One region of the Streptomyces sp. NPDC037410 genome, then DNA from elsewhere that is predicted to be linked to it. Evidence: riboswitches for the same ligand, from Rfam matches in the RefSeq annotation. Region 1 holds a riboswitch; each other region holds the start of a gene.
What was found. A riboswitch is a leader RNA that binds a small molecule or an ion and turns the genes downstream of it on or off. The one in region 1 is predicted to bind cyclic di-AMP.

Region 1 (5,009 bases):
TGGCCGTCGGAGAGCAGACCGAGACAGGCGCACACCTCGACGCCCTCGTTCTGCTCCTTGATCGCCTCGATCGTCTTGCCGACGCGCTCCACGTCCCGGTCCGTCGGGCCGCGGCCGCTGGCCACCAGGCAGACCCGCTTGGCGCCGCCGGCGACACCCGCCGCCGCGGCCTGCGAGGCCTCGTCCGGCTTCAACCAGGTGTACTTGAGGATCTCGGCCTTCGAGCCGAGCCGCTGCGAGCAGTACGAGCAGTCCTCGGGACAGAGACCGGACTTCAGATTGACCAGGTAGTTCAGCTTCACCCGGCGCCCGAACCACTGACGGCGCACCTTGCCGGCCGCCGCCACCACCTCGAGCAGTTCGTCGTCGGAGGTCGCCAGCACGGCGAGCGCTTCTTCACGGGTCGGCAGCTCGCGCCGCAGCCCCTTCTCCACCAGCGTGTTCAGCAGGTCCATAACCGCAGATCCTTGCCTACCGCCCGCCCCCGGGCCAAGGAGGATCCGAACAAACGCCCCCGATAGAGGTGTGTGGATGACCACATCCCGACCTCGGCGTCCTGCGGTTAGGGTCTGTGCGCTGCCTACAAAAGGATCGCCGCATGCCACGGGACGAGGACGCACGCGCCGGGGGCGCCGAGGACGCACGGGCCGGGGGCCCGCGCCGTACCGCCTTCGACTGGACCGACGCCGAGGCGCGCCGCCGGGCCGAGGCCGGTCTCGTCCGGACGCTGCGGCCCCGGGCGGCCGAGTCGGACGTCCTGGACCTGGCGAGCAACGACTACCTCGGGCTCACCCGCCGCGCCGAGGTCACCGAGGCGGCGGCCGAGGCGGCCAGGCGCTGGGGCGCCGGCGCCACCGGCTCGCGGCTCGTCACCGGCACCACCCGGCTGCACACCCGCCTGGAGCGCGAGCTCGCCGAGTTCTGCGGTTTCGAGGCGGCCCTCGTCTTCTCCTCCGGCTACGCCGCGAACCTCGCCGCGCTCACCGCGCTCTCCGGCCGGGACTCCCTGATCGTCTCCGACGCCGCCAACCACGCCTCGATCGTGGACGGCTGCCGCCTCGCGCGCGCCGAGACCGCGGTCGTCCCGCACACCGACGCCGAGGCCGTCGCCAAGACCCTGGACACCCACCCGGGGCGCCGGGCGCTCGTCGTCAGCGACTCCGTCTTCTCCGTCGACGGCGACAAGGCCCCGCTCCGCGGGCTCGCCGAGGCCTGCCGGGCGCACGGCGCCGGGCTCGTCGTCGACGACGCCCACGGCTTCGGCGTCCTCGGCGACGGCGGCCGGGGCGCGCTGCACGAGGCCGGGCTCGCGGGCGACGAGGACGTCGTCGCCACCCTCACCCTCTCGAAGTCCCTCGGCAGCCAGGGCGGCGCCGTCCTCGGCCCGGCCCGGGTGATCGAGCACCTGGTGAACGCCGCCCGCACCTTCATCTTCGACACCGGGCTCGCGCCGGCCGCCGCGGGCGGGGCGCTCGCGAGCCTGCGGCTGATCGCCGCCGAGCCGGGGCTCGCCGAGCGGGCCCGTACCGTCGCCACCACCCTGCACCGGCTGCTCACGGAGGCCGGGCTCACCTCGGCCCGTCCCGACGCGGCCGTCGTCTCGGTCCACGCCCCTTCCCCGGAGGCGGCGCTGCGCTGGGCGGCGGACTGCCGCGAACAGGGCCTGGCGGTCGGCTGCTTCCGGCCGCCGTCCGTCCCCGACGGCATCTCGCGGCTGCGCCTGACGGCGCGGGCCGATCTGACGGACGCGGAGATCGCACGCGCGGTGGAAACGATCCTGCGGACCGCGCCGACGGTCTGACGTCCCATCGGGAGCTCCAAGGGCGTTCCCGGGCCGCAGAGTTCACCGCTTCGGGCGACAGATGGGGACATATCTTGGTGGAACGCCTGCCGGGGCGGCACGATCGGTGGGACTCTGGCGCGAAGCGCGATCCGGGGCAGAAGCCCCGGCGGGAAAGGGACAGCGTCGCCATGGCAGACCATCAGGAAGCATCCGTCACTCTGCCGAGCGATCCCGCGTCGGTCCCCACCGCCCGGCGGTTCGTCGCGGAGGTCCTCGACGGGTGGGGCCTCGGCGGTGCCGACGACCTGGCGGACGCGATCCGCCTGATGGTCTCGGAACTGGCCACCAACGCCGTCCTGCACACCTTCGGGCAGTCGCCCACCTTCACGGTCGACGTCCGTCTGGAGCGCGAGGAGCGCCTCCACATCGGCGTCACCGACAGCCACCCGCGCTGGCCCCGCCGTCTGCCCGCTGCGGTCCAGCAGGACAACGGCCGGGGCATGGTCATCATCCGCTCCCTGGCGGCGGAGGCGGGTGGCCGCCTGTCGGTCACCCCGACCGAGGAGGGCGGGAAGACGGTCTGGATCACCCTCCCGTGGACCTCCGCCCCACTCGCCAGCTGCTAGCGGTCCGTCTGTACGCTCGCGCGATGAGCACATACGAAGGCGTCCACCCCACCGTTCCCGTGCGGGTGGGAGAGCGTGCGGCGGAGATCGACGAGCTGTTGGCGCCCGCGATCGAGGCGATCTGGCGCTGTGGCTTCGACACCTGGACCTGCTGCCAGGACGTCGGCGAGTCCAACGAGAGCTGGGTGGAGAAGCTGCCGCACATGGCGGCGTACGTGGAGTCGCGGCGCGGCTGGATGCTCATCGACTTCCCCGTCGACAGCGGCCTCGCGTTCCTCTCGGCAGTGGCGAACGCGGGTCCCCGCGACGACTTCTACGTCCGGATGGGGCACTGGGCCGCCCCCGACGCGTGGGACGTCGGCATCAAGCCGATGGACGTGGCGCTGTTCGACGAGACACAGGCCTCGCGCTTCCGTCCGCAGCTGCTCCAGGTGAACTTCCCCGCGTACGACCTTCCGGAGCTGACCCGGCGGCTCCACGCGTACGAGGCGGGTGAGCTGGTCCCGCCGGGGCCCATCGACCTCAGCAGCGTGGGCCGCTGACCGGCCGGGACCGTGAGGGGTGCGGCGGCGCCACCGCACCCCTCACGCACGGACCGCTAAGGCCGCCGGATCACCGGACGCGGCCGTAGTAGACCTTCGACGTCCAGATCGGGTCGAGCTTCACCCAGGATCCCGTCTTGGGCGAGTGCCAGATCTTGCCGCTGCCGGCGTAGATGCCCACGTGGTAGACGCTCCCGCCGGAGTGGAAGAAGACCAGGTCCCCCTTCTGTCTGCTGGACGCGGAGATGTGCCGGGTGTTGTTGTACTGCTGCTGCGCGGTGCGGGGCAGCGACTTGCCCGCCTGCTTGTACGCGTAGAGCGTCAGACCGGAGCAGTCGAACCGGGTGGGTCCCGCGCTCCCGTACCGGTACGGGGCTCCCTTCTTGGACGCGGCGACGCTCAGTGCCTTGTTCGCGTAGGTGGTCGCCGCCTGGGCCTCGGGTGCCGCACCTGGTGCGAGCATCGTGCCGCCGACGGCGGCGAGGGTGAGAGCCGTGACGGCTCCGGCCCGGGACAGCAGGGACGGGACGTGCATCTGCGCAGTCATGCGCAACCCTTCGTCAGCCGCCTGCGAAGGATGACCTGTCGGGTTCGGGCTGGCGAAGATGCCCGGCCGCGGCTGCGGCTTCACCCCAAGGGACGGCCCCGCTGCGGAAACAGCGCGTACGTCCCGTACTGCCTGGGTCCTCCACTCCTGCCGATCCACTCCTGTCGACCAGACATCCGGGACAGCGGCAGGACTCGGCGTCCGCCCGGACCGCCCCGCCTCGGATGGCGGGGGCTTGTCGTCGACAGGGATCTTGACCCACACCCAGGGCGAATTCCGAGCTGAAACGGCGATATGTGAGGCTCCTCACGACTGATCCATTCGGGTGGACAGGGTGCTTTCGTGATCACCGGAGGTTTGGCCTACGAGGCCCGCACCAGCGGTGGAACGCCCCATTCCGCCAGATGCGTACACCTGTTGCGCAACTCACCCGACGCATATGTCGACTCATCGACTACGCCGAACGGGGGAGCGATTCTGCGTTGCGTGTCGGCCGTACGGACCTCGACACGACATGCCGGAATGTCAACTCGCCCGTGTGCGGGGGACGGTGACGCGGCCGGTGCGGCGCTCGCCGTCCAACACCCGCAGGGCGCGCGCCAGTGTGTCCGTGTGCACCTCGCTCTCGCCCCGCATATGCATGAGCGTCAGAGCCTCGCGCAACGCCTCCGCGCGTCCCACCAGGGCCTGTGCCGCCCGCAGTGCCCCATAGGTATGCGTACCCCTGGATGGGTTGATCTTCCCAAGAAGATCGACGACTTCGAGGTACGCGTCGATCAACTCGCCCTCGGCCCGGGTCAGCGCGGGCAGCGGCGGCAGCTCGGGCACCACGGCCGGCTCACCGTGCCGCGCCGGCGTCGCGCCGGTTCGTGATCACGTGGTCCACCAGGCCGTACGCGAGGGCCGCCGGCGCGTCCAGGACGGTGAGGCGGTCGATGTCGGCGTCGATCCGGTCCCTGCTCTGCCCGGTGTACTCGGTGAGCATCCCGGCCACCAGGGCGCGCAGCCGGAGCAGCTCGCGCGCGTGGATGTCGAGGTCGCTCGGCTGTCCCTGGAGGGGTTCGTCCATGGCCGGCTGGCGGAGGGCGACCCGGGCGCCGGGGAGGACGAGCCGCTTGCCGGGGGTGCCGGCGGCGAGGAGGACGGCGGCGGTGGAGGTGGCCTGGCCGAGGCAGGTGGTCTCCACGTCGCAGGAGAGCGTCCGCATCGTGTCGTGGATCGCGGTCATGGCGCTGATCGAGCCGCCGGGCGAGTTGATGTAGAGCGCGATGTCCTGGCCGGGGGCGGCGTAGTCGAGGTGCAGGAACTGGGCGATGACGTCGTTGGCCGAGGTCTCGTCGATCGGGGTGCCGAGGAAGACGATCCGGGACGCGAGGAGCTTCGAGTACGGGTCGAGCGTTCGCGTTCCGAACGAGGTCCGCTCCGTGAACTCGGGCAGGACGTGGCGGGCATCCATGGCTGAGCACCTCCAGCTGTCTGTAAAAAATGTACAGGACGTACAGACCGTAAGA
Region 2 (5,009 bases), on a different contig from region 1:
TACCCCCCCCCCCCCCCCCCCCCCCCCCCCCCCCCCCCCCCCCCCCCGCCCCCCCCCCACCCCCCCCCCCCCCCCCCCCCCCCCCCCCCCCCCCACGGCCATACGCATTTCCCCGGTCACGATTTCGGGCAGCACGGAAAACCCGGCGCGAATTCCGGGCCGGATGCCTTTTCTTTGTATACGGTGCGGGTGTTAATTCCGGGCACTCGCCGTGTTGACGGCGTGTTGCGAAACCCTCACACGGCCCGGCTCCAGCCTTTTGAGCCGGTGTAGCGGCAGTGAGCGTTCCGCGTGGAGCGCAGTCAGCGCCCGCGCCCGCTCGGCGTCCCCGCGCGCCACGGCGTCCACGATCGCGCCGTGCTCGGCCCAGGCCTCCACCGGCTGGGCGGGCTGCTCCACGACGTACGTCCAGGCGATCTTGTGCCGCAACTGGGTGAGCAGCGCCGTCAGGGCGGGGCTCCCTGAGGCCTGCGCGAGCGTCTCGTGGAACCAGCCGCCGAGCGAGCGCAGGTCCTCGCCCTGATCGCGCCTGGCCCGCTCCTGCCCCAGCCTGACCAGGCCGCGCAGCACCTTGAGGTGCGCCTCGGTGCGCCGCTGCGCGGCCCGGGCGGCGCCCAGCGGTTCGAGCAGCGCCCGCATGTCGAGCAGGTCGGCGGCCTCCTGCTCGGTCGGCTCGGCGACGTGGGCGCCCGCGTGGCGGCGGGAGACGACGAAGCCCTCGGACTCCAGGGTGCGCAGCGCCTCGCGGACCGGGACCCGGGAGACCCCGTACCGGCGGGCTAGCTGCTCCTCGGTCAGCCGACCGCCCCGCTCGTACACGCCGGAGACGATGTCGTCCCGGATCGCCGTGCATACCGAGTGCGCGGGAATGCGCATGTCCGACCTCCGCCTTGGTGCGCGCGAGACAATTCGAGTGGCGCCTGTTCTGCGCCGATCTTCGACTCTATTGCAGCCCGCCGGAATTTCCGATGCCCCGGCGGAATCCATGGAAGTCTTTTGGACAGCGAAAAGCCCCGGCTCAGTACGAGCCGGGGCTTTTGCGACGCGGTACGCGATGGCGGTACGGGTCAGACGTTCACGCCGCGGGCGCGGAGGTACGCGATCGGGTTGATGTCCGAGCCGTACTCGGGGCTGGTGCGCGCCTCGAAGTGGAGGTGCGGGCCGGTCGAGTTGCCGGAGGAGCCCGAGACGCCTATCTGCTGGCCCGGCTCGACGGTCTGGCCGACGTAGACGCCGATGGAGGAGAGGTGCCCGTACTGCGTGTACGTGCCGTCGTTCATCCGGATCACGATGTTGTTGCCGTACGCGCCGCCCCAGCCGGCCTCGACGACGGTGCCGGAGCCGACGGAGACGACCCGGGTGCCGTAGGCGGCGTGGAAGTCGATGCCGGAGTGACTGCCGGAGGACCAGAGCGAGCCGCTGCTCTTGTAGCCGGTGGAGACGTACGAGCCGGCGACGGGGGCCTGGAAGGAGGCGAGGCGGCGGCGCTCGGCCTCGCGGGCGGCGCGCTCGCGCTCCACCCGGATCTCCTTGGCGCGGGCCTCGGCCTTGCGCTTCGCCTCGGCCCTGGCCTTCTCCTTGGCGATGGCCTCGACGGCCTCCTGCTCCTGGGCGGTGGCCTGGGCGTTGATCGGGTCGACGAGGGAGTCCTCGGTGATCACCTGGGTGAGGCCGGTGTCCTCGACGGAGCGGTCGTCCGTGTCGGCGGCGAGTGCCGGGGAGGCGAGGGTTCCGATGACGCCGGTGGTGGCGAGCGTCGCGACGCCGGCGATGCCCACGCTGCGGCGCGCCATCCGGCTCGGACCACGATGCTTCCCGGTGGCACGGGTGAACGCCATGTAGAGGCTGATCCTTTCCTTCCTTCTCGCCTACCGGGTTAGCTGACGGGTTCGGAGCAGGAAGGTCTCCTACGAGCCCCTCCGCACGAGACGAAGGCGCCCGATTCACCCCAGGGACGATGTGGGTCCCCGGCTCCCCAGGCTCGCGCCTGACGGGGACTCGGCGATGACTGTCCGATGCCGCGGTTGCGGCACGTGCACTGACGAACAGCCGCACCGACGCTATGCGGATCGTCTTTCAATCACCAACCGGACACGTCTTTTGTAAGACATACCACAGGGCAAACAATCACCTTGATCGCAATACGGACAAAGCGGAGGACCCCGACGAACTATGCCGTCGGGGCCCTCCCGTTGTCGTCTCAGGACCGGAATCAGCCCGTCACGACGGTCACTTCACCGATGCCGAGCGCGCGCACCGGCTCCGCGATCTGCGCCGCGTCGCCGACGAGCACGGTGACGAGCCGGTCCACCGGGAAGGCGCTGACCACGGCGGCCGTCGCCTCGACGGTGCCGGTCTCGGCAAGCCGCGCGTACAACTGGGCCTGGTAGTCGTCCGCGAGGTGCTGCTCCACCTGGTCGGCGAGCGTCCCGGCGACGGAGGCCGCCGTCTCGTACTTGAGGGGCGCCACCCCCACCAGGTTCTGCACGGCCGTCTCCCGCTCGGCGTCGGTGAGGCCCTCGGCGGCGAGCGTGCGGAGCACCTTCCACAGGTCGTCGAGCGCCGGACCCGTGTTGGGGGTGTCGATCGATCCGCTGATGGCGAGCATCGACGCGCCGTTCCCCTCGGCGTCCGAGCGGAGGACCTGGCCGAAGGCCCGCACGCCGTACGTGTAGCCCTTCTCCTCGCGCAGGACCCGGTCCAGACGCGAGGTCAGGGTGCCGCCGAGGCAGTACGTGCCGAGGACCTGGGCCGGCCACACGCCGTCGTGGCGGTCGGGGCCGACCCGGCCGATCAGCAGCTGCGTCTGAACGGCGCCGGGACGGTCCACGATGACGACCCGTCCGGTGTCGTCGGCGGTGATCGGCGGCATCGGGAGCGGCTCGGCCGGCTCGCCCTCCCAGGCGCCCAGCGTCTCGGCGAGGACCTTGTCGAGGTCGACGCCGGTCAGGTCGCCGACGACCACGGCGGTGGCCGTGGAGGGCCGGACGTACGCCTCGAAGAAGGCGCGGACGGCGGCGGCGTCGATCGCGGCGACCGTCTCCTCCGTGCCCTGGCGCGGCCGGGACATCCGGGACTCGGCCGGGAACAGCTCCTTGGAGAGCTGCTTCGCGGCGCGGCGCCCCGGGTTGGCCGTCTCGTGCGGGATCTCGTCGAGACGGTTGCGCACCAGGCGCTCGACCTCGGTGTCCAGGAACGCCGGGGCGATGAGGGCCTCGGAGAGCAGCCCGAGCGCCTTGGGCAGCCGGGAGACCGGGACCTCCAGGGAGACCCGTACGCCCGGGTGGTCGGCGTGCGCGTCGAGCGTGGCGCCGCAGCGCTCAAGCTCGGCCGCGAACTCCTCGGCGCTGTGCTGGTCGGTGCCCTCGGAGAGCGCGCGGGCCATGATGGTCGCGACACCGTCGAGACCGGCGGGCTCGGCGTCCAGCGGGGCCGGCAGGAAGAGCTCCACGGCGACGACCTGCTGGCCGGGGCGGTGGCTGGTGAGCACGGTCAGGCCGTTGTCCAGCGTGCCGCGGTCCGGGGCCGGGAAGGCCCACGGCTTCGCGGTGCCCGGCTGGGGCTGCGGGTGGAAGTCCATGCTCGTCAAAGACGCGGCGGCGTCGGTCACTGGTCCGCTCCCTCTTCGTCATCGCCGTCGGCGTGGTCGCTCTGCTCGGTCGCCAGGGGCTCGTAGACGAGCACCGCGCGGTTGTCGGGGCGCAGCTTGGCCGCGGCGGCCTCGCGCACCTCGTCGGCGGTGATGTCCAGGACGCGGTCGACGGCGGTCAGGGCGAGCTGCGGGTCGCCGAACAGCACGGCGAACCGGCACAGTTCGTCGGCGCGGCCCGCGACGGTGCCGAGCCGGTCCAGCCACTCGCGCTCCAACTGGGCCTGGGCGCGCTCCATCTCCTCGGGCGTGGGGCCCTCGGCGGCGAACCGGGCGAGCTCATCGTCGACGGCGGCCTCGATCTGCGGGACCTCGACGCCTCCGGAGGTCTTGACGTCCAGCCAGCCGAGCGAGGGCGCCCCGGCGAGCCGCAGCAGGCCGAAGCCGGCGGCGACGGCCGTACGGTCGCGGCGGACCAGGCGGTTGTGCAGGCGGGAGGACTCCCCGCCGCCCAGGACCGTCAGGGCCAGGTCGGCGGCGTCGCACGCGCGCGTGCCGTCGTGCGGCAGGCGGTAGGCGGCCATCAGCGCACGGGCCGGGACCTCCTCCTCGACGACCTCGCGCAGCTGCTCGCCGATGACCTCGGGCAGATCGCCGGGGCGCGGCTCGGGCTTGCCGTCGTGGGCGGGGATGGAGCCGAAGTACTTCTCGACCCAGGCGAGCGTCCGCACCGGGTCGATGTCGCCGACGACGGACAGCACCGCGTTGTTCGGGGCGTAGTACGTGCGGAAGAAGTTCCGCGCGTCCTCCAGGGTGGCCGCGTCCAGGTCGGCCATCGAGCCGATCGGCGTGTGGTGGTACGGGTGGCCCTCCGGGTAGGCGAGGGCGGTCAGCCGCTCGAAGGCCGTGCCGTACGGCACGTTGTCGTAGCGCTGGCGGCGCTCGTTCTTGACGACGTCCCGCTGGTTCTCCATGGACTCGTCGTCCAGGGCGGCGAGCAGCGAGCCCATGCGGTCGGCCTCCAGCCAGAGCGCGAGCTCCAGCTGGTGCGCGGGCATGGTCTCGAAGTAGTTGGTGCGCTCGAAGCTCGTCGTGCCGTTGAGCGAGCCGCCGGCGCCCTGCACCAGCTCGAAGTGGCCGTTGCCGTGCACCTGCTTCGAGCCCTGGAACATCAGGTGCTCGAAGAGGTGGGCGAGGCCCGTGCGGCCCTTGACCTCGTGGCGCGAGCCGACGTCGTACCAGAGGCAGACCGCGGCGACCGGGGTCAGGTGGTCCTCGGAGAGCACCACGCGCAGGCCGTTCGCCAACCGGTGCTCGGTCGCTGTCAGGCCGCCGGAGCCGGCCTCGGCCGTGGCCGTGTGACCCATGGGCATGTACGTCCCTTCGATCGCGATGTGAAAAAGTCCTGCCACTGTATGCA
Region 3 (5,009 bases), on a different contig from region 1:
CGCCGCACGTCTACCTCTGGGTGAACGCCGCGGAGGGCCGCACGTACACCGACGCGGAGGCCGAGGGCTGGACGGAGCTCGATCCGCTCTTCCCGTACAGCCGGCATCCGCACCGCTCGGCGGGGCTGCCCTGCCGCACCGGCGCGTCGGTGGTCTCGGTGGACGGCGAGGGGACGGTGCGGCGCTGCCACTTCGTCAAGGCCGAGCTCGGGAACCTGTACGACGGCTCGTACCGCGCCGCACTGCGGCCCCGCGCCTGCCCCCTCGCCGTCTGCGACTGCCACATCGGCTACGTCCACCTGGAGACGCTGCCGCTGTACGACGTGTTCGCCGGTGGGGTCCTGGAGCGGATCCCCGCCGCCGCACCGCCGACTACAGGGGCATGAGGTCGGGGCGCTTCGCCTCGACGTGGTCGCCCGAGCTCTCGCCGCGGAGCCGGCGCCCGATCCACGGCACCAGGTACTCCCTGGCCCAGTGGATGTCGTCCTTGCGGACCTCGAGGGTGCCGCGCGGCGGGACCGGCGGCCAGGGCTGGTCCGGGTCGGCGGGCACGGGCATGCCGAGGACCTGGGCGGCGCGCAGGGCGACGCGGGTGTGTCCCTCGGGCGAGAGGTGCAGCCGGTCGTCGTCCCAGGCGCGCCGGTCCTGGACGGACTTCAGCGACCACAGGTCGAGGACCGGGCAGCCGTAGCGGTCCGCGATGGCCCGGACGTGCCCGTTGTACGTGGCGATCTTGCCGCGCAGGTGCTTGAGCAGGGTCACGTCGCGGGTGTCGAAGCCGGTGGTCACCATGACGGTGCCGACGGCGGAGCTCAGGTCGGCGACGGCGCGCTCGAAGCGCTCGGCCACGTCGTCGGGGTCCGTCCCGGGGCGGATGATGTCGTTGCCGCCCGCGCAGAAGGTCACCAGGTCGGGGGCGAGTTCCTTCGCCCGCGGGACCTGTTCCGCCACGATCTGGTCGAGAAGGCGCCCCCGTACGGCGAGATTGGCGTACCGGAAGCCGTCGTGCTCCGGCAGCTGGTCGGCGAGCAGCACCGCGAAGCGGTCCGCCCAGCCGACGTACGTCCCGTCGGGCCCGGGGTCTCCGACGCCCTCGGTGAAGCTGTCACCGATCGCCGCGTACGACCCGAATGCGTTCTTGTCTGTTGATCTCGAATCGTCTGCCACGGGAGCACATCCTTCCCTTTGGGATGGGACCTACGCGACCGTAAGGAAGGGTTGACGCAGGGTGACATATGCCACCGATAAAGATTCCGCCAAACCGGAATACGCCGGATGCCCGGCACGGGTGTGCCGGGCATCCGGGGGGTGACGTGTCGTCAGATGCTCACGCCGTGCTGGCGCAGGGCCGCCAGCGGGTCGATGTCGGAGCCGTACTCCGGCCCGGTGCGCATCTCGAAGTGCAGGTGCGGGCCGGTCACGTTGCCGGTCGCGCCGGAGAGGCCGATCTCCTGGCCGCCGGTGACGGCCTGGCCGGCGGAGACGGAGATCGAGGACAGGTGGGCGTACTGCGAGAAGGTGCCGTCGGCGTGCTGGATGACGACCTGGTTGCCGTACGCGCCGCCGTCGCCGGCGGAGTAGACGGTGCCGGGGCCGACCGCGTGGACGGGGGTGCCGGTGGAGGCGATGAAGTCGACACCGGTGTGGTAGCCGGAGGACCACATGGAGCCGGCCTGGTGGTACGGGGTCGACATGCCGGCACCGGCGATCGGGGCGACCCAGCCGGAGGAGCTCGGCGCGGCCGACGAGGACGGCGCGGCGGACGGCGCGGCGGGCGCGGGGGCGGCCGGGGCCGAGGTGCGCTCGCTGCTGCGCGAGGCGCGCTGGGTGTCGCCGTTCTTGCCGGAGGACTGCCAGTCGTGGTGCGCGGCCCCGGCGGTGCTCTTCGCACCGAGGGTGAGCTTCATGCCGGGCAGGATCAGCGAGGGGTTCCCGCCGACGACCTGGCGGTTGTCCTTGTAGAGCTTCTGCCAGCCGCCCGCCAGGTGGTGCTCGGCGGCGATCTTCGACAGGTAGTCGCCGCGGACGACGGAGTACGTCTTCGGCGCGGCCTTCGCGGTGGCGGGCGCGGCCTCGACGGCGGCGGCCTTCACCTGGGCGACGGCCTGCGCGGGAGCGGCGGCCGGGGTGGCGGCGTGGGCGCCGGTGGCTCCGAGGAGCGGGAGGGCGACGACGGCGCCGCCGGTGCCGGCGGCGGCGAGGCCACGGGTCAGGCGGTTGGACTTGGTGCGGCGGTGCTTACCCTTCGCGGGCATGGCGAATTCCTCTCCGGCGCCTGCGAGGTGAGCTGTCGGGTTCGGACTGGAGATGTCCGGCCGCGTGCAGTACGCGACTTCACCCCGAGCCGTCCTTTCGAGGGATCGGCGACTTACCTGGTTCCCCCGCTCCTGCCTTCTACCGGTGAGTGCGGATTCCGGTCGGTGGCAGGATTCGGCGGTCCGTCCGGAGTGAGCGCGACGCTAGACGAGTGGGGTCGGCGTGAACAAGCCACGGTTTTCACGCACTCCGGGATTTCTTGATTTCCGGGCGGAATTCCGGTCACCCTCCGTCGACGGCGGCCCCTCGATCTCCTTTTCCCGGGGGGTATTTGGAAAAGACGATCAGGCACGGTCCGTCACGGTTATGACGCTGCTCACGCGCGAATCCTCATCTCCCCTGCAACCAGGGCGGGTTACCTCTTAGCTCTCAATACGGACAGATCGCCCATTCCCGTCCGAGGGGGTGCGCCTCCGGGCCCCCACCCGAGATGATTGCCCCAGGAACCGATCCACCGGACACAGGAACCGATCTACAGAACAGGAGCAGCCGTGACCCAGCAGCTGCCGCAGGTCCCGCCCGCCGAATCCGACGAGCCCGAGCTGGCGGAGGTCCGCAACTTCCGGGACGTGGGCGGCCTGCCGACGACGGACGGGCGCGCCGTCCGCCCCGGGCGCCTCTTCCGCAGCGGCCACCTCGCCCACGCGACGGAGGACGACGCCGCCTTCCTCGCCTCGCTCGGCCTGCACACCGTCTTCGACTTCCGCAACGAGTCGGACCGGAGGATCGAGGGCCCCGACGTCGAGCTGCCCGGCGTGCAGAACGTGAACATACCCCTCAACGACCCTGCCGACGGCAAGGAGTTCTGGAAGCTGGTGCGCGACGGCGAGATCGCGCAGCTGCGCGAGGTCCTCGGCGACGGCAAGGCGGCCGCCCGGATGTCCCGCTCGTACCGGAAGAACGTGCTGGAGCGGACCGAGGAGCACAGCCGGCTCCTGCACGCCATGGCGGAGGAGAGTGTCCCGGCCCTCCTGCACTGCGCGGCCGGCAAGGACCGGGCCGGGGTCGCCATCGCGATCACCCTGCTCGCGGTCGGGGTCGAGCGGGAGGCGATCGAGGCCGACTACGTGAAGTCGAACGCCCCGCACCGCCGCTACAAGGTGCGCCGCAGCTCCACCTCCCCGGACGCGATGTCGCCCGAGGTGATGGAGCTGCTGAGCCCGCTGTTCGACGCGCGGGTGGAGTATCTGCGGGCCGCGTTCGAGACGATCGAGACGACCTGGGGCTCGGTGGACGCCTACTTCGCGGAGGGCCTGAAGCTGGCCCCGGAGACCCGCGAGCGGCTGCGGGAGCGCCTGCTCACGGAGGCGTGACGCCTGCCCCCGTACGCCCTACTGGCCCTGCGCGCCGAGCGTGAAGAGCAGGTAGAGGAAGCCGGCGAAGAGGTGGCCCGCGATCAGATAGGCGAAGAGACGGAGCACGAGCCCCTTGGGGAACTTGCCTTCACCGCGCTCCTCGCCGGTGACCGGTCGTACTGACTTCTCGGACATGTCGGTCCTTTCTGGACGTCAGCGCCGATGCGGGGTCCCGTCGCCGAGGCACAGGTCGGCGGCGGGGCTCTGCATCAGCGTGTGGACGAAGAGCAGCTCGGCCCCGCCGGACGTGGCGGCGCCGATCCGGTGCGGGGTCAGCGAGTCGAAGTGCGCGCTGTCCCCGGGATCGAGGACATGGACGGCGTCGCCGAGCGCGAGCCGGACCCGGCCCTCCAGGACGTGGATCCACTCCTCGCCGGGGTGGACCCGCACGATGTCGGCCCGGGTGGCGTAGGGCACGTGCACCCGCAGGCACTGGAGGGCGCGACCGGCGCCGCCCGCCTGGCGGTAGATCCAGCCGTCGGCCTCGACGGGCTCGGAGCGGTCGGCCCGGACGACGGGGTCGCGCTCGGGGGGCGTCTCGCCCAGGAGCTCGGAGACCGTCGTACCGTAGATACGGGACAGGGCCAGCAGCATCGGCAGCGAGGGCTGCCGGTTCCCCGTCTCCAGGCGCGAGAGGTGGGCCGGAGAGAGACCGGCCCGCTGGGCGGCGGCCTCCAGGGTGAGCCCCCGGCGGCGGCGCAGGGCCCGCAGCTGCGGGGCGACGTCCGGCAGGACGGCGGTGAGGGCGGGGTCCGGGGAGGTGTCCCCGGGGACGTGGTCCATGCGTCCATTCCGCCAGGTTCGTGCCTCTGAGGCAAATTTCTTGCCTCAGAGGCAAAACCGGCGTCGCGATCGTGTCAGCGCTGCGCGACCGCCTGCTTGACCAGCGTCTTCCCGAAGTCCCACATCAGCCCGCCGCCGCCGTGGGCGTCGTCCATGACCGCGGTGAAGGCGGTGACGAACCGGTCCACGTCCGCCTCGTCGATGATCAGCGGCGGGATCAGCTTGATCACCTCCAGGTGGTCCCCGGAGACCTGGGTGAGGATCCTGTGCCGCTGGAGCAGCGGGACGACGACCATCTGGGCGAAGAGGCCCTTGCGGGCCGCCTGGAGCATCGTCCAGCGCCCGCGCAGGCCCAGCGAGGACGGCCGCCCGAACTCGATCCCGATCATCAGGCCGCGCCCGCGGATCTCGTGCAGCAGCTCGTACCGCGGCACGAGCTCCTTCAGACGGCCGGAGAGCAGGTCGCCGATCCGGCGGGCGTGCGCGACGGTGTCCTCGTCCTCCATGACCGAGAGGACGGCGAGCCCGGCGGCCATGGCCTGCGCGTTCGATCCG

Region 2: it holds a riboswitch for cyclic di-AMP, as region 1 does, so the genes downstream of both, ACZ7HT_RS27990 (M23 family metallopeptidase) here and ACZ7HT_RS10755 (C40 family peptidase) in region 1, are expected to answer to the same signal.
Region 3: it holds a riboswitch for cyclic di-AMP, as region 1 does, so the genes downstream of both, ACZ7HT_RS21770 (M23 family metallopeptidase) here and ACZ7HT_RS10755 (C40 family peptidase) in region 1, are expected to answer to the same signal.

Annotation. Positions count from the first base shown of each region.
Region 1 covers NZ_JBVJWR010000005.1:277,390-282,398, reverse strand. Annotated here, with positions in the region: gene bioB (biotin synthase BioB) at 1-455, opposite strand, end outside; gene ACZ7HT_RS10770 (8-amino-7-oxononanoate synthase) at 599-1,801, shown strand; gene ACZ7HT_RS10765 (ATP-binding protein) at 1,972-2,409, shown strand; gene ACZ7HT_RS10760 (hypothetical protein) at 2,433-2,951, shown strand; gene ACZ7HT_RS10755 (C40 family peptidase) at 3,022-3,498, opposite strand; cyclic di-AMP (ydaO/yuaA leader) riboswitch at 3,502-3,623, opposite strand; gene ACZ7HT_RS10750 (hypothetical protein) at 4,024-4,329, opposite strand; gene ACZ7HT_RS10745 (ATP-dependent Clp protease proteolytic subunit) at 4,337-4,954, opposite strand.
Region 2 covers NZ_JBVJWR010000019.1:50,464-55,472, forward strand. Annotated here, with positions in the region: gene ACZ7HT_RS27985 (GntR family transcriptional regulator) at 193-876, opposite strand; gene ACZ7HT_RS27990 (M23 family metallopeptidase) at 1,068-1,838, opposite strand; cyclic di-AMP (ydaO/yuaA leader) riboswitch at 1,851-2,014, opposite strand; gene ACZ7HT_RS27995 (M16 family metallopeptidase) at 2,213-3,580, opposite strand; gene ACZ7HT_RS28000 (M16 family metallopeptidase) at 3,607-4,962, opposite strand.
Region 3 covers NZ_JBVJWR010000012.1:232,586-237,594, forward strand. Annotated here, with positions in the region: gene ACZ7HT_RS21760 (STM4011 family radical SAM protein) at 1-386, shown strand, start outside; gene ACZ7HT_RS21765 (SGNH/GDSL hydrolase family protein) at 373-1,167, opposite strand; gene ACZ7HT_RS21770 (M23 family metallopeptidase) at 1,320-2,255, opposite strand; cyclic di-AMP (ydaO/yuaA leader) riboswitch at 2,258-2,413, opposite strand; gene ACZ7HT_RS21775 (tyrosine-protein phosphatase) at 2,808-3,629, shown strand; gene ACZ7HT_RS21780 (DUF6126 family protein) at 3,648-3,806, opposite strand; gene ACZ7HT_RS21785 (helix-turn-helix domain-containing protein) at 3,825-4,454, opposite strand; gene ACZ7HT_RS21790 (aspartate aminotransferase family protein) at 4,529-5,009, opposite strand, start outside.